4 regions of the Marinobacter sp. UBA3604 genome follow, and region 1 is predicted to be linked to each of the others. Evidence: predicted binding sites of a transcription regulator. Region 1 holds the regulator's gene; each other region holds the start of a gene.
The links. Region 1 encodes FliA, which starts transcription of late flagellar genes. Its sites were predicted from a motif close to CTAAAGTTTNNNNNNNNNNNGCCGNTAA; they were not measured.
Positions count from the first base shown of each region.

Region 2: the regulator FliA is predicted to act here: its motif matches at 1,664-1,691, upstream of B2590_RS18640 (methyl-accepting chemotaxis protein).
Region 3: the regulator FliA is predicted to act here: its motif matches at 1,354-1,381, upstream of B2590_RS14075 (methyl-accepting chemotaxis protein).
Region 4: the regulator FliA is predicted to act here: its motif matches at 3,262-3,289, upstream of B2590_RS10885 (flagellar protein MotY).

Region 1 covers NZ_DFMB01000017.1:31,754-36,702, forward strand. The annotation lists gene B2590_RS05140 (chemotaxis protein CheA) at 1-241, opposite strand, end outside; gene B2590_RS05145 (protein phosphatase CheZ) at 259-1,047, opposite strand; gene cheY (chemotaxis response regulator CheY) at 1,069-1,452, opposite strand; gene B2590_RS05155 (RNA polymerase sigma factor FliA) at 1,629-2,360, opposite strand; gene B2590_RS05160 (MinD/ParA family protein) at 2,391-3,203, opposite strand; gene flhF (flagellar biosynthesis protein FlhF) at 3,250-4,551, opposite strand; gene flhA (flagellar biosynthesis protein FlhA) at 4,612-4,949, opposite strand, start outside.
Region 2 covers NZ_DFMB01000063.1:57,022-61,970, forward strand. The annotation lists gene B2590_RS18635 (bifunctional GNAT family N-acetyltransferase/carbon-nitrogen hydrolase family protein) at 1-1,542, opposite strand, end outside; gene B2590_RS18640 (methyl-accepting chemotaxis protein) at 1,770-3,656, shown strand; gene B2590_RS18645 (hypothetical protein) at 3,639-4,589, opposite strand; gene B2590_RS18650 (PaaI family thioesterase) at 4,767-4,949, shown strand, end outside.
Region 3 covers NZ_DFMB01000046.1:18,519-23,467, forward strand. The annotation lists gene B2590_RS14075 (methyl-accepting chemotaxis protein) at 1-1,242, opposite strand, end outside; gene B2590_RS14080 (PhoX family protein) at 1,477-3,507, opposite strand; gene B2590_RS14085 (hypothetical protein) at 3,660-3,962, opposite strand; gene B2590_RS14090 (hypothetical protein) at 4,097-4,357, opposite strand; gene B2590_RS14095 (acyl-CoA dehydrogenase) at 4,469-4,949, opposite strand, start outside.
Region 4 covers NZ_DFMB01000037.1:38,068-43,016, reverse strand. The annotation lists gene B2590_RS10895 (GNAT family N-acetyltransferase) at 1-1,187, opposite strand, end outside; gene B2590_RS10890 (histone deacetylase family protein) at 1,360-2,286, shown strand; gene B2590_RS10885 (flagellar protein MotY) at 2,304-3,227, opposite strand; gene pyrC (dihydroorotase) at 3,394-4,425, shown strand; gene rnt (ribonuclease T) at 4,549-4,949, shown strand, end outside.

The DNA.
Region 1 (4,949 bases):
TATGGTTGCGCAGTATATCGAAGACGTTCTCCGCGGAATGACAGCAGTTCACCAGGGCATCGAGTTGCAGAAACCCAGCGCCGCCTTTTACGGTGTGAAAGCCTCGGAAGATGGCGTTGAGCAGATCGCTGTCGTCCGGGTTTTGTTCCAGGTCGACCAGTTGCTCCGACAGCTTTTCGAGTATCTCGCCTGCCTCAACAAGGAAGTCCTGCAGGATCTCTTCATCGGCATCAAGCGCCATGCGTTACCCTCTCTTACTCAGAAACCGAGACTGGACAGAAGATCATCAACATCGTCCTGTCCCGATACTACGTCTTCGCGTTCTTCGGCCTTGATCTGTGGACCAACACCCTGTTCCGCCGATATCTTTTCCCGCTCTTCCAGTTCATGCACGGTGCCGGTCATCTGGTCCACATGACTCGCCATCACTACCAGGCTCAACAGATGCTCTTCCACCTCTTTAACCAGAGTGGTGACCTTTTGGATCACCTGCCCAGTGAGGTCCTGGAAATCCTGGGCCAGAAGAATTTCCGACAAGTTGTCGTACATCGCCCCGGCATCGGTATTCAGGGTCACGAAAAACGTGTCGATACGGGCATAGAGCTCACGAAATTCAGCCGGCGCCATCTCGCGGCGACGCAGTTTCTGCCACTGGTCTCTCAGCTCGGCGGCCTCGTCGCGGAGGGCGCTGGCCTTGGGCATAGCCTCCTCAACCAGATCCATGGTCCGATTGGCCGCTTTACCGGTCATCTGAACCACGTACTCAAGGCGATCCGACGCATCGGTCATCTTCGACAGAGCTTCTGACTGTTCGGCGTTACGGGGATCGATCTGGAAATTGCGGATCGCCTCGTGGAGGCTGCGGGTCAAGCGGCCGACTTCCCGATACAGGCTCTGGTCCCTCACCTCGCTCAATTCATTGATCAGCGTCATCGCGCGGCCATAGTCCCCGGCGTTGACCTGTTCAACCAACTCGGCCGCCTGGCTGCGGAGTTTCTCCGTGACCTCCGGGTCGAGCCCCTGTGGGTCTTTTTTTCTATTGCTCATGGGAGCCGTCCGACCTCTGAATTACTGGATGCGTTCGAAGATCTTCTCAATCTTCTCCTTGAGTACGGCTGCCGTGAAGGGCTTGACCACGTAGCCGTTCACACCGGCCTGCGCAGCAGCGACAATCTGGTCGCGCTTCGCCTCGGCGGTCACCATGAGCACAGGCAGGGTTTTCAGGCTGTCATCGGCACGGACTTCCTTGAGCAGATCGAGTCCGGACATCCCTGGCATATTCCAGTCGGTTACCAGAAAATCGTATTTGCCGCTCCTGAGCATAGGCAGTGCTGTATTGCCGTCGTCTGCTTCGTCAGTGTTTGTAAAACCGAGATCGCGAAGCAGGTTCTTAATGATCCGTCGCATTGTGGAGAAGTCATCCACAATCAGGATTTTCATGTTCTTGTCCAATGGGACCTCCAGTTAAAAACGCCCGGAATTCGTTTTTGGCTTCCGGCTCACAGTCTAGCAGGCCGGTAGTTTAACCGCTTATTGTGTGGCCTTTGAGCCGGTTGTAAAGCACCGGTTACCAAAAGGCTACAGTAAAGAATGCCTGGTAACGCCGTTCAATGGGACTGGCGGCCTGTTCAGCTCTGCCAACCAGTAAGACGCCCCCGCAGACGGAGCGCGGCCTGGCTGTGAATCTGGCTGACCCGGCTTTCACTGACACCCAACACAGCACCAATTTCCTTCAGGTTCAATTCTTCCTGATAGTAAAGGCTGAGCACCAGCTTTTCTCGCTCGGGCAGGTCACCAATCGCAGCTGCCAGGCTCTTCCGGAAGTTGTCGGACGCCAAGCCATCCAACGGGTTATCACTGTCCTCTGTTTCTTCTATCGGCAGCTCGCCGGATTCATTGAGCTCATCCAGGCTAAAAAGTCGGCCACTGTTAGCATCGCTCAGGGAGGAATAGTATTCGTCGAGGTCCAGCCCCAGCTCCTCGGCTACTTCCGAGTCTTGAGCTTCCCGACCCAGGCGGTCCTCGACAGCCTTGATGGCTTTGGCAATGCGGCGGGAGTTCCTGTGGACGGATCGGGGTACCCAGTCACCTTTGCGAATTTCATCTACCATGGCTCCGCGAATCCGGATCCCGGCGTATGTCTCAAAGGTAGCCCCCTTGTCGGAACTGTATCGCTGTGCAGCTTCCAACAAGCCAATCATGCCTGCCTGCATAAGGTCATCCAGTTGGACAGATGCCGGCAGCCGCGCCATGAGGTGAAGCGCTATTTTTTTGACCAGCGGGGCCTGCTCCTCAACGAGCTGGGAAGGTCCTCGTGTACCCGTCCGGTTGTAGGTTCCAAGTTCTTTCGCCAATGTCATGTATCCGGCTATTCAGTGACAGGATCAAAATCAGACTTCGACGAGCCGCTCCACAAAGAATTCCAGATGTCCCCGGGGCGATGATGGCAGCGGCCAGCTATCCACTTTCTCCGCGAGGCTCTTGATCGCCAACGATGCTTTTGCCCGCGGATAGGCGTCCAGCACGGCACGCTGGCGCTGTACCGCTTTTTTTACGGCCTCGTCATACGGCACCATACCCACATATTGTAGTGCCACATCAAGAAAGCGCTCGGTAACCCGGGTCAGTTTTTCAAACAGATGGCGACCTTCCTGCTCATTCCTGACCTGATTGGCCAGTATACGGAAGCGGTTGGTGCCGTAATCCCGGTTCATAAGCTTTATAAGGGCGTAGGCATCGGTGATAGAGGTAGGTTCATCACAGACAACCAGTAATAGTTCCTGTGAGGCTCGGAGGAAACTGACCACCGATTCGGAAATACCCGCAGCGGTATCAACGATCAGCACATCGATCTGGTCACCCAGTTCGCTGAACGCGTTGATCAGGCCAGCGTGCTCCAGATTGGAAAGCTGGGTCATGCGTTGGGTACCTGAGGACGCGGGCACGATTTTGATGCCACCGGGGCCGTTGACCAACACATCCCGAAGGTCACATTCCCCGGCGATGACGTCCTGGATATTACGATTGGCGGTAATGCCAAGCAGAACGTCAATGTTGGCAAGGCCCAGGTCGGCATCGAGCAGCACCACCCGCCGTCCCATTTGTGCTAGGGCGATGCCAAGGTTCACTGATACGTTGCTCTTGCCAACGCCCCCTTTCCCGCCGGAAACGGCAATCACCTGTACCGGATGTGGTTTGCTCATACTGACTCTGATCTCTTGCCGCGTTTAACCGCAGGCTGTGTTGTTTTTAAACAGCGACTGCCTGTTGCTGCTGGAGTTTCTTCAGCCTCTCCACGGCCAACCGCACCAGCGGAATGGACTCAGCGTGGTGCAGGTCTTCCGGGATTTTCTGCCCGTCGGTGTAATACGCCACCGGCAATCCCGTTTCCATGACGAATCCCAGCGATTCACCCAGGGTCAGTGCTTCATCGATTTTGGTCATCACACAACCCGTAAGATTTGCCATCTTATAGCAATGCCAAACGGATTTCATGATGCGCGGCTGACTGGTTGCCGAAACCACCAGATGGGTTCGAATCCGATGGTGACTGCGAGCCAGCTCCATAAGCTGCTCCTCGTAGCCCTTGTCGGTGCTGGTCAGGCCAGCGGTATCAATCAACACCAGGTGCCGGTCCGACAGTTCGTCCAGTATGTCGTCCAGGGAATGGGTTTCGTCCACAACCCGAACTGGAACGTTCAGTATGCGCCCGAATACAAATAGTTGCTCATGGGCCGCGACCCGATAGCGATCGGTGGTGACCAGCGCCAGAGAGTCGGCACCGTGGCGCAGCACATAGTGCGCGGCCAGCTTGCCGATGGTCGTCGTCTTGCCGGACCCGGTTGGGCCCACCAGGGCGTAGACACCGCCCTCATCCGCCCATTCAGTACGCGCGGTCTTCACACCGGCGGCCAGCATTTTCAGAGACTGCTTCCAGCCATCCTCAAGCCGGCCTGCGCGGTGGCGCCGGGACAGAGAGTTGGCGAGCTCCAGCCCGAGACCAAACTCCTGCAACCTCTCAGACAGCCTCTGCTGTACTGCGTTCACCGCTGTTTGTTCGGGTTCACCGCCATTCCGGGCACTGACCAGGTCACGAAGGGAACTGATCTCCGCACGCATTTGCGCCAGTTCTCCGGAATAGGCAGCGCTGGCAGCGGTAGGCTCTTCAACCACCATGTCATCGTCGGCCAGCGATTCTTTCGACAAGCCAGCGTGACCGAAGTCCCCACCCGCAACCGCAACCGCATTACCATAGGTCGCGCGCTTTTCCCGCACTTCCCGAATACGATCGCGAGAGCGGCCGAGTTCGTCCTCCAGGCGGCGATGCTGTTCCGCCTGCATTTCGGCTAGCCGTGAGCCATTGGTGGCTTCCCGCGCAGCGTCACCGAGGCGTTGGCGCGCCATATTTTCGTCATAATCGAGCGCTGTCACAATTTCGACGCCACCATCCACACGACGATTGGAAAGGATTACGGCATCGGGACCCATCTGATCCCGCACCTGACGCAGTGCCTCTGCCATGCTTTGGGCAAAAAACCGCTTAACTTTCATAATGATGCTTCCTCCCCGGTCAGCGCTTTCCAGCGCCTTCCGCCTTTCCAGCCGCGGCCTTTACTGACCGACGGATGCGACAATAGTGATCTGTTTGTTATCCGGAATTTCCTGGTACGACAGTACATGCAGACGCTCTACTCCGTAGCTGGCAAACTTCGCCAGTACCGGGCGCAAGGGCCCTGAAACCAATAGAATCGCCGGCTTGCCCAACATCTCCTGGCGCTGAACGCTGTCCTGGAGCGACCTCTGAAGCTTCTCAACCATATTTGGCTCCAGCACCAGCCCGATGTCTTCCTGACCGCCGGATTGTTGACTCTGCTGCATGGACTTCAGCAATAACTGTTCCAAGTCTGGATCCAGAGTGATCACCGGGATCTCTGTGTCGTTGCCACAGA
Region 2 (4,949 bases), on a different contig from region 1:
GTTTTTATCATTTTGGCCCGTTTGTAGCGTGTTGAGCTCGTAAATATCCGTGCGCCGGTCTTTCAGGTTCGTCACCGAGCCTTCGTTGCGCACCAGCTTCAGCTTTTCCAGATCCATATCTGAAAACATGATCATTTCCGTATTCGGTGTGGTTTCCGCCATCACCGCATCGTGGGGGAACGCAAAGTCCGACGGTGAGAATACGGAAGACTGGGCGTACTGCACGTCCAGGTTCTCAACCTTGGGAAGGTTACCCACACTACCGGTGATCACGACATAGCACTCGTTTTCAATCGCCCGTGCCTGCGCACAGTGCCGCACCCGAAGGTATCCGTTCTTGGTGTCCGTCCAGAAGGGCACCATAATAATATCCACCTCTTCGATGGCCGCCAGGCGCCCCAGTTCCGGGAACTCGATGTCGTAACAGATCATGATGGCCACGCGGCCGGCGTCGGTGTCGAACACCTGGAACTTCTCACCGCCTTCGATGACCCAGTCACGGCGTTCGTGGGGCGTGATATGGATCTTGCGCTGCTCGTCGACGCGGCCGTCGCGGTGGCACAAATAGGACACGTTGTAGACCCGATCATTTTCGAGCAGGGGCATCGAGCCGGTAATGATGTTGATGTTGTAACTGACCGCCATTTCCGACATCTGATTGCGGAATTGCTCGGTAAAGCCTGCCAGAAAGCGAATGGCCCGTGTCTGGTCCACTTGGTCCGTCAGGCCCATCAGCGGTGCGTTGAAAAACTCTGGAAACAGGGCGAAATCGCTCTTGTAATCCGAGAGCGCATCCACGAAGTACTCCACCTGTTCCAGCACTTCCTCCACAGAGGTAAATTCACGCATCTGCCACTGAACGGCACCCAGGCGCACTTGAGTCTTCTTGACGTTAAGCACCGGCGACGGCGGGGTATAGAGGATGTTCCGCCATTCCAGCAGAGTGGCGTAGCCCAGGGATTTCTCGTCTTCCGGCAGGTACTTGTGCATCAGCCGGGTGACCTGGAAGTCGTTGGACAGCTGAAAGCTGAGGATCGGGTCGTAGATGTCCTTGCGATCCACACGCTGGATGTATTCTTCCGGGGAGTGCTGGTCTGAATACTTGTGATATCCAGGGATGCGGCCACCCGCCAGGATGGCGCGCAGGTTCATGGATCGGCAGAGTTCTTTGCGAGCTTCATAAAGCCGCCGGCCAAGGCGGTAGCCGCGATAATCCGGGTGGATAAACACATCGAGGCCGTAAAGCGAGTCGCCTTTGGCGTTGTGCCAGATTTTTTCATTGCGCAGGATCAGGTCGTCGTAGGTGTGCGGATTGCTGAATCGCTCATACTTGACGCACACCGTGAGGGCTACGGCCACCAGGTCACCGGACTCTTCGATACAGATCTGACCATCCGGAAACTGTTGCACCAGAGCTTCGATCGTGTCCTCTGGCCAGGCACCGCCAATATCGTCGTAGACCCTGTCCATCAGTCGCTGGAGCTGTGGGTAATCATCACTGGTCAGGTTACGAAGGTTGAGGTGCAGTTCTTCGTGGGCCATATACGGCAGCTCCCGTTGGGTGTGGAAATGACGGCAAGAATTGTCGATTGCTTCGGTATTTTATCAGAGAGCGCTAAAGACTTCTTATCACCTAAAGCTTAAGACTTCTTATCACATAAAGTTAAAGACTTTGCAGCACACGCCGAAAACCAGTTTATGAATGAAAGACAGCCGATAGGCTGTTTGACTGACCCCCCGAATAGACTGTCTCGAAAAGGACCCGGAAAATGAACCTGAGTTTCGGCCAGAAGTTGCTCGTCGCCTTTGGTATTTTGCTTTTACTTGTTATGGGGGCGTTTACGCTCAGCGGCAACCTCCGGTTACAGGAGACTACGGATACTTATGTTGATGCACTGATTGAAGACACCGTGGCTCAGAGTACGTCCAGCATTGCGGATTGGCTCAACACCCGTCTTGCCATGACCGAAGCAACGGCAAAAGCACTGGAGTCGGTGGAAACCGATGCCGAGGCGAGGGTTATCCTGGCCGCTGCGACAACCGGTGGCGGGTTCATTGACGTCTATGTTGGCCGTGATGATGGCTATATGCTGATGAAGGACGATGCCTCAGAAGCCACGCTGCCTGCGGATTTCGACCCACGCACGCGGCCCTGGTTCAAACAGGCGAAACAAAAGGGCTCAGCGTCGTTCACCGAACCCTACGTGGACGCGGGCACTGGAGGCACCATCATTTCCACGCTGGCACCGGTCAAACGTGGGGCTTACCAGGGTGTTGTCGGTGGTGATATTGCCCTGAAGACCATAGAACAGACGCTCTCCACGATTACGCTGGCCAACACCGGCTATGCCGCCCTGATCAGTGACGACGGCACCGTGTTGTTTCACCCGGACCAGAAACTGGTTGGCAAGAAGATCAGCAGTCTTTTGGGAGAATCTCCTCGGCTCAGCGGTGAAATTCACGAATATGACACCGGAGATGCCAGTTGGACTGCCGGTTTCCATCGCATCAAAGGTGCCCGTGGTGTTGAGTGGTATCTCGGCACTTTTATCAATGAGGACAAAATCAATGCGCCGGTCCATGCCGCTCGCGTAACCGGGCTGATCATCGCAGTAATTGGCTTGTTGGTGTCCCTGGTGATCCTGCGTTTTGGTATCCGCGTGCTGATGGCTCCCGTTCGCAAGCTTAATGCCGCCATGGCATCAATCGCCAGTGGCGAGGCGGACCTCACCAAGCGCCTGGACGATAGCGCCAACGACGAGTTCGGCAAGCTCGCGGCGGAGTTCAACAGCTTTGTTGAGAATATCCAGAATGTGGTCCGGGACGTCCAGCAAGGCACCGCCGAGCTTGGCGAAAACGTGTCCTCCCTGCGGGATACTGCCAGCACCAGCCGAGACAGCGTTGAAAAACAGCAGGCCGAGATTGATATGGTGGCCACGGCCATCAATGAGATGTCTGCCGCTGCCGGGGAAATTGCACAGAATGCCCAACAGACCGCGGATGCGTCCAACACCGCCGATGCAGACAGCCGCGCTTCCCTTGAAACCGTTGCCGCTTCCCGGGATGCAGTCCAGAAATTGTCAAAAGAGATTAACGCCGCTGCGGAAGTCATCGATAAACTCGGCAAGGACGTTACCGACATTACCTCGGTTCTCGAGGTAATTCAGGGGATTGCTGAACAGACCAACCTGCTGGCACTGAACGCGGCGATCGAGGCCGCAAGGGCAGGGGACGCGGGTCGTGGCTTTGCGGTTGTTGCTGACGAAGTGCGCAATCTGGCCCGCCGCACCCAGGACAGCACGGAAGAGATCAACAACATGATTGAGCGCCTGCAAAGCGGTGCAACCCAGGCTGTGGACGTCATGAAGGCATCAACAGCGGTCTCGAATGTGAGCATGGAGAAAGCCCAGGATGCCATGGAGTCCCTTAACCGTATTGCTGATGCCATAACGTCGATCAGCCAGATGACCTCCCAGATCGCAACGGCTTCTGAGGAGCAGACCTCTGTGACGGAAGAGTTGAACTCCTCCATCACCCGGATTGCCGACCAGGGCCAGGAGGCCGCCAAGGCTGCCAGCGAGAACGACGTCTATAGCGGTCAGATCGAATCGGTCGGCCACACGCTTAGTAAGAACGTGTCACGATTCAGGGTTTGAGTAAGACGTTTTCTGGGGCGCGGATAGTATCTGGATTCGCCGTCGGAGTTCGAGGAGGGTTCTGGTGCCGATGGCCCGGGACTCGTCCGTCAGATAGGGATTTTCCAGAACAAGGACGTTCCGGCTGTGCAGGTTTAGCTCGTCGATGGACTGGCCGTAGTATTGGTTGAGGTACGCGCCAAAGCTGCCATCGAAAATGGCCCTTTCCATGCCCAATTGAAGCCGATGTGCTGTTTCGTGGTCGTGCCGGTTGACGAAGAAGTAAGAGGGCATCGGATAGGCCAGCAGCAGGTCCGGCTCGATGGCGAAATCTTCGTTGTTTTCAAGCTCCAGATCGAAAAGAACCTCGTTGACTCCCCGGGCGAAGCATTCAAAACGATGATTCTCCAGCATGCGGAAAAGAATTTCGTACCGCGAGTGAGTCACCACGCTGACTCCGTTGGCCTGAAGAATCGACGAATCCGGCCAGTGTGCGCCCTGGCCGATGCGGATACCGACTTCCTCAAGATTGCCAAGGCTTCGGATGCCTTTGAACCTGGGCAATGATTCTTTAAGCACCACGCACACCCGAAGCCCCAAAAGTCCGCCATCGATAGGTATGGGGATGGCCTGCAGGCTTTCTTCCCTCTGTTTTGATGTCGCGACATTCGCGAGATCGACCAATTTTGATTGCTGGCGCTCAAGTTCGCGGACAACCCGGCCTTGGGCCATCTCCGGGGTGCGAGTGATTCGATACGAACCGTATTCCGGTGTCTTGTCGAAGGCGAGGGCAACCAGGGCACGTATGGGTGGGCTGTCGTAATTGCGGTACCACAGGCGATATTCCCTTGCCTGTGTTTCTCCAGACAGATATTCCGAAGACACACCGGTTCCCGGGCAAGCCAGAAACAATGCCAGGGCCGTCAGCCAGCCACGCGCACGCCTCACTTTCATTGAAGACTTACTCCCGCGTCCATTCGAGTTTCTTGTTATCGCCCGTTTTGATATCCAAGCAGTTTAGGTGAATTTTTCTTTCCGGAAAGGGATAACCGTAAAAAATCCCGAAAACAGTTGCGATACCTTTTAAACGGCTGCAATCATGGGCGTTAAATCACCAACAGGTAAGAAAACATGGCGTTCATCGACAATCTGATAGGTGCAACCGGCCATTGGGTGTCTGAATCGAATCCTGGGGCGCGAATCACGCAACCGCTGGCCTGGCTCCGTAAAACCAGTGGTTATGCGGCCGTCAACCGAATTATTGGCCTATCGATCCCGTTCGCACCACGAAATCGATTCAGTGTTGAGGAGATT
Region 3 (4,949 bases), on a different contig from region 1:
TTGCTTATCAAACAGGGCGCTTTCTGCCAGTTGCCCATCGCGAACCGCTTTTTCAAAGAGCTTTCCAATCCGGTCCGCACCCTGCCGGGCCTGGTCGTAGAAGAAGCGGTGATAGCTTTCATCGCTGTTCAACGCAAATGCCGCGTTGGCCTCTTCCGCCAGTTCCATCAGTGTCGCTGCCTGCTGGGCAAGCGACGCAACGCTGGTATCGCTCTCGGTAATCTGATCCCGAACCGTTTCAATGGCCGACGATACCTGCTGCAGGCTCTGCTCGTTGTTCTGGTCAATCTCGGCAATGCGCGCCACCTGCTGCTGCACACGGTCAGACTGATCACGAATCTGATCAAGGCGCTCGCCAACGCTTTCAACTGACTCCAGGCCGGATTCAACGCTCTTGGCCAGGTCCTCGATCCGCGAAACAATCAGGGAGGTATCGGAACGTATTTCCTGCAGCGTTTCGGCCACCTCACCAGTTGCCTGCGCGGTTCGCCCGGCCAATTGCCTGACCTCGTCGGCAACCACCGCAAAGCCCCGCCCCTGGTCGCCGGCACGAGCGGCTTCAATTGCCGCGTTCAAGGCCAGCAGGTTGGTTTGTTCCGCGATGCCCTGAATGGTGGTGGTGACACCCTGGATCTTGTTGGATTTCTCGTTCAGTTCCTGAATTAATCTGAGGTTCTCGCTGGACTGCTCGTGCACGGCTCGCACGCTATTGATGGCAGAGGTCAGCGCATCACGGCCCTCAACGCTCACCTGACGGTTCTGCAGAGCCATGGTCGCAGCATCGGTGGCCTGCTGGGCGGATTCACGCACACTCTCGGTAATCTGACCCGCGTACTCCGCCATCTGTGCAGTTTCACTGACCTGTCGATCCAGGCGGTTTTTTAGTTGGTCGGCCGCGTGGGACACCTGGGCCGCAGAAATGGCACTTTTATCGGCACTGCCGGACAGGGTTTCCACCAGTGCCCGCCCTGCTTTGGCGTCCGCAAGGAGGCTTGCACACTGTTTGCCCAGCGGACTATCCGCTGGCAGCTTACCGGCGTTGAGCTGCTTGATGGAACGTTCAACCGGTTCCAGAACGCGTAACACCAGATACGCGGTGGCGACGGCCAGGCCAATAACCACGCCCGCCACCAGCGACGCGCTATCCAACCCTATCAACGGCGCCACCAGGAAAGCCCCAAAGGCGACGACAACGGCGACTGACACCCCCACAACCAGAACAGGCCGACTGAGCAAACCCATATCCACCTCTTTATTTTCATTATTAGTGAATGCATCTTTTTTGACGATTACTCGTGAGAGTAAAGAATTGACCTTTACTTATAACTGCTACTTTAGTTGACCAATACTGGTTTTACGGCAGATCGATGAAAAACTGAAACAAAAAAGCCGTAACGCCGGAGACGTCCTGTTGGAAGAATCCGGCGTTACGGCTGGCTCTTGTCGGTGTGCGCCCGTGGCGCCTCTATCAGGCGATCAGGCGCCGATCACACCGCCATCGTCCTTGGTTACGATAACAGTGGCGTCGCGGGGACGGGACTCGGCCGCGTTCGGCCAGTTACCATCCGGGTGCTGGATGTTCACGAACATGGTCTTAACGTCCGGTGTGCTGACAACGCCAGTTACTTCACAACCTTGGGGCCCGACGAAGAAGCGCTTGATTTCGCGTGTCTCCGGATTGGCGGCCAGCATCATGTTGTTGAAGTACGGGTCAGCGTCAGAGCCATCGGTCTGGATCCACAGCCGGCCATTGTAGTCAAACCAGAGGCCATCCGGGCTGTTGAAAATATTATCATCGTTCAGGGAGACGACGGCCTCACCATCGACAACAGTTTCCGTACCCTGCTCGCCGGCGAAGACAAAGATGTCCCAGTCAAAGCTGGTAGCCGTGTGATCGCTACCTTCTTCAGTCCAGCGAATGATGTGGCCGGTGGCATTGGGAGAGTTCGGGTTGGCGGCGTTGACGTCGTCGAACCCTGGCTGGCCCCGGTTCGAGTTGTTTGTCAGGGTGAAATAGACCTCGCCAGAGTTGGGATCAACGGCACCCCACTCCGGGCGGTCCATCGTCGTAGCACCGGCAATATCGGCTGCGAGGCGGGTATTCAGCAGAACATCAGCCTGGTTCTCAAAACCGTCGAACTGGATATCGCCGACCATGCCGCCTTCAGCCGCAGCAACTTTGCTGGCGAAATCCGCGTCGTCCAGATCCAGCGCCAGCCAGTCACCAGAGCCATCCTCGTTGAAGCGGGCAACGTACAGGGTACCCTCATCCAACAGGTAGCCACCGGCCGTCGCGGCGTAGTAGGGCTGAGACGACACAAACTTGTAGATGTACTCGAAACGGGAATCGTCACCGGAGTAACACACCACCGGCTCACCTTCCTTCGCCGGCGCAAAGATGACGCCCTCGTGACCAAAGCGTCCCAACGCAGTGCGTTTCTGGGGTTTGCTTTCCGGCGTAAACGGATCAATCTCAACCATGAAGCCATAGGTGTTGGCTTCGTTGCGATAGTCGTCGGTCGCAGTCGCCCCGGTCGGCGTGACGTTAAAGCGTACATACTGATCTGCGCCGCTATCCGCCAGTTCCCAGTCATACCTTGAGGTATCGTCAACGCCGTGTCGAACCTGCTCGCGCGGGCGATCCGCGTTCGCGTTCATAAAGTAACCGTGCCAATTCTCTTCCGCGGCCAGGTAGGTGCCCCAGGGCGTTGGGCCCATCGCACAGTTGTTCAGGGTGCCGCGAGTTTCGGTCGCGTCGGGACTGTAGGTTGTGACCAGCTTGCTGTAACCACGCACCGGGCCACGAATGTCCATCTCGGTGTTGCCCGTAATGCGACGATTGAATGGGCTGCCGAAGACGACGTCCCAGGTACCGTTGGTGTCACGCTTGATGTGGACAACAGACACACCGTGAGCGGCAATTTCCTTGCGAACCTCATCGGCGGGGCGCACGCCACCATTATCACCGGCGTTGGTCGGGCCATTGGCATGGAGTGCAGACTGATTGATGTACTCATGATTCATCACCAACAGGCCTTCCGTTGAGCTGTTACCACCGGCCTTCTGGTCAATCGGGAAGAAATGAACACCATCATGATGCATGCCCATCTGCTGTTCCTGATCGGCACCGGTGTTGGTGCCATCCGCTTTATACTCGGGATAGGATCCGGTGATCGGGGTGCCCCAGGGAAGAAAAGCCACGGATGAGTAGCCCTCGGGAACAACCACTTCATTGGCGGTGGATACAGCAACCGCTTTGAAACCAAGATCCGTATTGGCGGAACTTCCCCCTGTGGAGGAACCGTTGTCATCGTCGTCATCACTGCCACAGCCAGCCAGGCCCAACCCCATAACGCTGGCCAACGCGGCGCCAACGGAACCTTTCATAACGGTACGGCGCTGCATACGGGCCGCGAGGACCTGATGAAAGGGCGTGTTGCTTGAATGGTTGACGACGGGCTCGTAATTGGGATCCAGGTAGTTGGGATCCAGGTCATGCTTTGCCATGGTCCTGCTCTCTCTCGGGTGGGTTATTGGTTTTCGAGAGAACAGTGTCGGTGGGTTAGGTGACAGATTTCAGACAGTAAAAAGACAGTTTCTTTAACAATTTCTTACAACCAAAAAAGCCTGCCCATAAAGGGCAGGCCACAGACGCAATCTTATTGCATGGAGTCGCCGGCTTCCTCAGCGGCTTCGCCCATTTCCTCACCGGTCTCTTCCATTGCTTCGCCAGTTTCTTCGGCGGCATCTCCAGCAGCGTCCTTGGTTTCGTCCCAGGCGCTGTCATTCTGGCCGGTGGCATCTTCGTAGGTCTCTTCGACCGCATCGCCGGCGTCATCCGCCATTTCCTCAACGTTGTCGCCGGCTTCCTCGAGATCGACGCCTTCGTTGTCATCCTGGCTGCAGGCCGCAAGGCCCAGCGTCATCAGCAGTGCCAGTGCGCTCAGTGTCAGCTTGTTCATAACTGTGTCCTTTCTTTGGCGTGTGAAAACAACAGCGACAAGTCTACGGCCGTGACGGAGCGGGCACAATTACTTGGGAATTACGTTTTTGTTAGCAGCGACAATAAGTTAGCGAAAGCAATAACCTGTAGCCATTAATTGGCTCCGGCTACGACCTTACCGTCCAGTGTCAGCACGTGATCAAGGCGAACCATGTGCCCCCGCCCAAGAAAAACAAACTCCTGGCCAGCGCGACTGAAGAGATCGCGGATGACATCGTGGGTCGTACAGATCTGACCGGCATCGTCGCGATAGACAATCTCGGCCAGTTTTGAAGAGGTCAGATACTCCCGGAGCAAACTGTGAATTTCACAGCGTACCGGGCGATAGGCATTGGAGGCGTGTCCCGACGTCATGGCAGCTTCTTCCCTGTGGATGCAGCAGGATAGGAAAGCGCCCCGGTACGCTGAAACCTGCGTTCCGGGGCCAGCCTACAGTCTGGTTTAGATTGTGTCAGTCCGCCAGTTTCAGAACCACTCCGACTTCATGTTCATGCAGGTGTCGTCCTGGTTGCGGAGCAGCACCAGATCCTGTGCCACAGTAGGCAACTCCCAATGGAAGAAGTACTGGGCGGCCTGCAGCTTGCCCTGGTAGAAGTTCCTTTCTTCGTCGCTGTTGGCAGAACCGAGGGCCTTGGCGGCGGCGTTGGCCTGACGCAGCCACATCCAGGATACGATGATATGTCCGAACAGGTGCAGGTAGCAGGACGCGTTGGCCAACACCCGGTCGGGATCCTCCGACATCAGGGATTTACCCAGACTCTGGGTCACTTTCACTGCTTGCTGCAGGGTTTCACTGAGGGACAGCGCCCATTGCTGGCACCGATCGGTGGTGGCGGCTTCCAGGTCCACCTGCATTTCCTGCATCAGCAACTGCAGGCCGTGGCTCTGATCCTGCCAGATCTTACGACCCAGCAGGTCCAGCGCCTGGATGCCGTTGGTGCCTTCG
Region 4 (4,949 bases), on a different contig from region 1:
ATCCGCAGGCTGTCCTCGGTCAGGCTGGGCGCGTACATCACGAGAACGTTGGCCACTTCCGGGTCTTTGGCAAGAATCTTGATTGCTTTGGCGTAGAGCTCCGGTGAGGCGGCGTAACCGAGGTCGATAGGATTCTTTCGGGTCCAGTACGGTGGCAGCAGTTCCGCCAGTGAATCGATCGACTTGCCCGACAACTTTGCCAGTTCACCACCCAGATACGCCAACCGGTCTACCGCCAGTACCCCAGGGCCAACGCCGTTGGCCATAATGGCCAGTGTTTCCCGCCGCAGGGGACGCATTCGTGTCAGCGTTTCCAGCGCATCAAACATCTGCCCCAACCCATCCACTCGCAGCACACCGGCACGCTGCAACATAGCATCGTATATGGGGTCACTCTGGGTCAGCCCGGCGGGCAGCTCGTGGGGGAACCATTCCGATTCCGGCACACGGCCGCTTTTCACGGCAATCACCGGCTTGGTGCGGGAAGCCACACGTACGGCGGACATGAAGCGGCGTGGATTGGGAATATTCTCAATGTGCAGCAATATTGCTCGGGTCTGGCTGTCCTGGGCCAGATAATCAATCAGGTCGTCGTGATCGATATCCATCCCATCGCCCAGTGTCAGGAAGTATGAGAAACCCACACCCCGGGCGAACGCCCAGTCGATTACCGAACTGGCGATGGTGCCGGACTGGCCCACGAACGCCACCTTGCCGGGAATGGCGCCCATGTGGGCGTAGGTGGCGTTCAGGCTGCGGGCTGGCACCATCAGCCCAATAGTATTGGGGCCAAGCACGCGTATGCCGGTCTCCCGCGCAGCATCGCGAACCGAATACATTAATGGCTGACCGGTTTTACTGTGGCTCCTGGACATGCCGCCGGTCATCACAATAGCCGTGCGGACGCCTGCCTCGCCCAGTCGCTTGATCATCTTCGGCACGGTATCCGGAGGGGTACAGATAATCGCCAGATCGGGGCTGAACCCCATGCGGGATACTTTCTTGACGCAGGGTACGCCGTGGACGTTGTCGTAATCGTTCTGGTTAACCACCATCAACTGGCCGGGATAACCACCACCGAGTAGGTTCCGCAGAACCATGCCACCGAGGTTGTCTGCCCGTTCCGAGGCGCCGATCACCACAATAGAAGACGGGTTGAAAAGGCTTTCCAGATAACGGGTGCTCAAGTTTCACTCCTTGATTCGAGTCGACCGGGCGTGTGTACACCTTATCTTAGGCGCTTGCCTGACGATGTAAAACGGCTATCTCCGCCATAAGACCAAAGAAACGCAGAAAGCCCGGTCTATCCCTGATAATATCGGACAAAATACAAGCACAACCAGAGTGTTCGGGACCAGTATGACAACGGGATTCTTCTCTCACGACGACTGCATGAAACACAATATGGGGGCGGAGCACCCTGAGTGCCCCGAGCGACTGGCAGCCATCACCAGTTACCTGGCCGACACCGGCCTGGGGCAAGATCTCGACTGGGTGCGACCTGACGAAGCCACCCGGGACCAGTTGCAGACCGTGCACCCCGAACGCTATCTGAACCAACTTGATCTGATGCAGCCCACCAGGGGACGGGTGTATACCGACCCCGATACCGCCATGATGCCGGACACCCTGAGAGCCGCCCGACTTGCCGCTGGCGCCAGCATTGAAGCGGTCGATATGGTGCTCAGCAGCCAGCTCACCAACGCGTTTGTGTGCGCCAGGCCACCCGGGCACCATGCCGAACGCAGTAAATCCATGGGCTTCTGCTTCTACAACAACATCGCGCTGGCCGCCATGCGGGCGTTGAACTTTCACCAGTTGGAGCGGGTAGCGATTATTGATTTTGACGTACACCAGGGCAACGGCACGGTGGATATCGTGGGCGGTGATGAACGCATCCTGATGTGTTCCAGTTTCCAGCATCCGTTCTACCCACATTCCCACGTGCATCGCCAGGCGGAAAACATCATCAATACGCCCATCCAGGCAGGCACTCCGGCAGACGAGTACCGGAAGATCGTGGAAGCAGCGTGGCTGAAACGGCTGCAGGACTTCCGCCCGCAACTGGTGCTAGTCTCCGCCGGCTTTGACGGCCACCGACTGGACCCGATGGCGGAGCTGAACCTGGAAGTAGAGGATTACCGCTGGTTGACGGAAATGATCACCAGCGTGGCCAGCGACCATGCCAACGACCGTATTGTCTCAACCCTGGAGGGTGGCTATCATTTGAGGGCGCTGGCCGAGAGTGTCAACGCTCACCTTGAGGTGCTCAACGCCATCCACTGAGATTGCCGCGCGCAATGTCAGGTATTTGGCGTTGCGGCCTCGTAGCCATTGGCTTGCTGCAGGTCCGGCCGTTCGCCTTCCCGCTGAAGGCGAATTGTGGTGCGCCGGTTGTCTGCCGCGCGGCGTGATACCGGGTATTGGTCCGCATGGGCCCTGGTGGTCACGAGATCAGCATCAATGCCCTGCCCGATCAGGTAATCCGCCACCGCATTGGCCCGCTCTTCGGACAACGCGCGATTGTCGATACGGCTACCGCTGCTGTCGGTATGCCCATCCACGAACACCCTTTCCACCGTGGAATCTGCCTGGATGTACATCACAATGTTGTCGAGAAACCGACGGTCAGCTTCAGACAGGCTGGTGCTGCCTGACGCAAAGGAAATGCGGGACCGCTTGATCTGATCGTAGTTGACCGGCAACAGGCCGGCGGTGCAGCTTCGATAACCAGAGAACTGGCCCGCAAAGTTAATGTTGGACACTTTCACCCGAACCAGGCTGCCGTCGTACCAGGACTCACGCGTAACCGTTGGGTCCATCCCCTCCAGCAGGCTCTGGACAAGCACCATGGCGAGGCGTGACTCGAGCATCAGCGGCCGACGACTGTCGTCCACGTTAACCCGACCAAGGGGACGGGGGGCGGTTCCCGGGCGCCATGACGGCGCTTCCATCACCAACTGAGCCTGACCAGGACGCATGAGCGGCGTTTCCGACTCCAGAAAGAAGGACAGCGACTCACCCGCCTTGTGGCGGAATACGGCACGGCCGTAGCCCGGAACCTGATGCACTAAAGTACACTCGAATACGGACTCCGACAGGTACCACTGGCTGTTCTCGATACCCGCGCCAAAGGTGGCGGCCTGCACCGCAACAGAGCCTGCCGTCAGTGCACCAATCGCACTGGAAACCACTGCACCACGCAGGAAGGCGGAAATTCGTGCCATACCATCCATCCGTCAGAAAAGATTCACTACCCTCGTAACGGCCGAAGTCAGTCTTTCTTTAGGACGCCCGCCAAAACAATCGCTGTCGGCTTCTGATATAATTTCGCCAGATTTTTTCTTTCAGGGGTTCACGTTTGACGGGCCCCAGCAGATCCCGGAACCGTAAATGACCGAACAACTGATCATCACCCGTCCTGACGACTGGCACCTCCACGTGCGGGACGGCGACATTCTCAAGGACGTCGTACCCGCCACCGCCCGTTGCTTTGGCCGCGCCATCATCATGCCAAACCTGGCGCCACCGGTGACGGAAGCCGAACAGGCCATGGCTTACCGTAGCAGGATACTGGCCGCAGCCGGCGACACCGGGTTCGACCCGCTGATGACGCTGTACCTCACAGAAACCACTACGCCTGCGCAAATCAGGGATGCCAAGGCTGCGGGCGTGATTGCCGCCAAACTGTACCCGGCTGGCGCCACCACCAACTCCGCATCCGGTGTGACCGACATCCGCAACATTTATCCGGTACTGGAGGCCATGAGTGACTGCGGCATGCTGTTGCTGGTCCACGGCGAAGTCACCGACGCAGAGATCGACATCTTCGACCGGGAAAAGATCTTCCTCAAGCGCGTACTGGCGCCGACCATGGAGGCGTTTCCGGATTTGCGGGTGGTTCTGGAGCACATCACCACCGCCGATTCAGCCGAATTCGTGCGTGACCATGACGGTGACAATCTGGGTGCCACCATCACGCCGCAACATCTGATGTACAACCGCAACCACATGCTGGTCGGCGGCATTCGCCCTCACCTGTATTGTCTGCCCATCCTCAAACGCAACCGGCACCAACAGGCGTTAAGGGATGCAGTGGTCAGCGGAGACCGCCGCTTCTTCCTGGGAACGGATTCTGCGCCGCACTCGAAAGACAAGAAAGAAACCGCCTGTGGCTGCGCCGGCTGCTATTCAGCGTTCAGCGCCATGCCCCTGTATGCGGAGATTTTCGAAGACCTGGGTGTGCTGGACAAACTGGAGGCCTTTGCCAGCTTTAATGGCGCCGATTTCTATGGCCTGCCCAGAAACAGCGATACCATCACGCTAGTGAAAGAATCCTGGGAGATGCCCGACGAACTGCCCCTGGCTGACGGTACCATCGTGCCTTTGAAGGCCGGCGAAAGCCTGAGATGGCGGCTTGTCTGAACATCAGCCGACCAACCGTTCCCTGTTAATCGTTCCTTATCAATCATTTGTGTACCAGGCCGGCAACCCTGGCCAGAGACTCCAGGAGTTTAAGTGACTGAAGAACATAAAGAACCGCATCCCATGTCCCGCCGCTTCCGTGGTTTCCTGCCGGTTGTGGTGGATGTGGAAACCGGCGGCTTCAATCCTGAGAAGGACGCCCTGCTGGAGATCGCTGCGGTCATACTGACAATGGATGAGGACGGCTGGTTGAAGCGGGCTGAAACCCACGTTCAGCAGATCGACCCCTTCGAGGGCGCCAACCTGGAGCAGTCTGCGCTGGACTTCACCGGTATCGACCCGTGGAACCCGGAGCGGGAAGCCGTTCCGGAACGAGAAGGCATGAGCGAGATTTTCGGGCCCATCCGCAAGGCGGTCAAAGCCCACGATTGCAAACGAGCCGTGCTCGTTGGCCACAACGCAACCTTCGACCACAACTTTGTGTTCGCCGCTGCCCTGCGTTCAGACATCCGCCGCAACCCGTT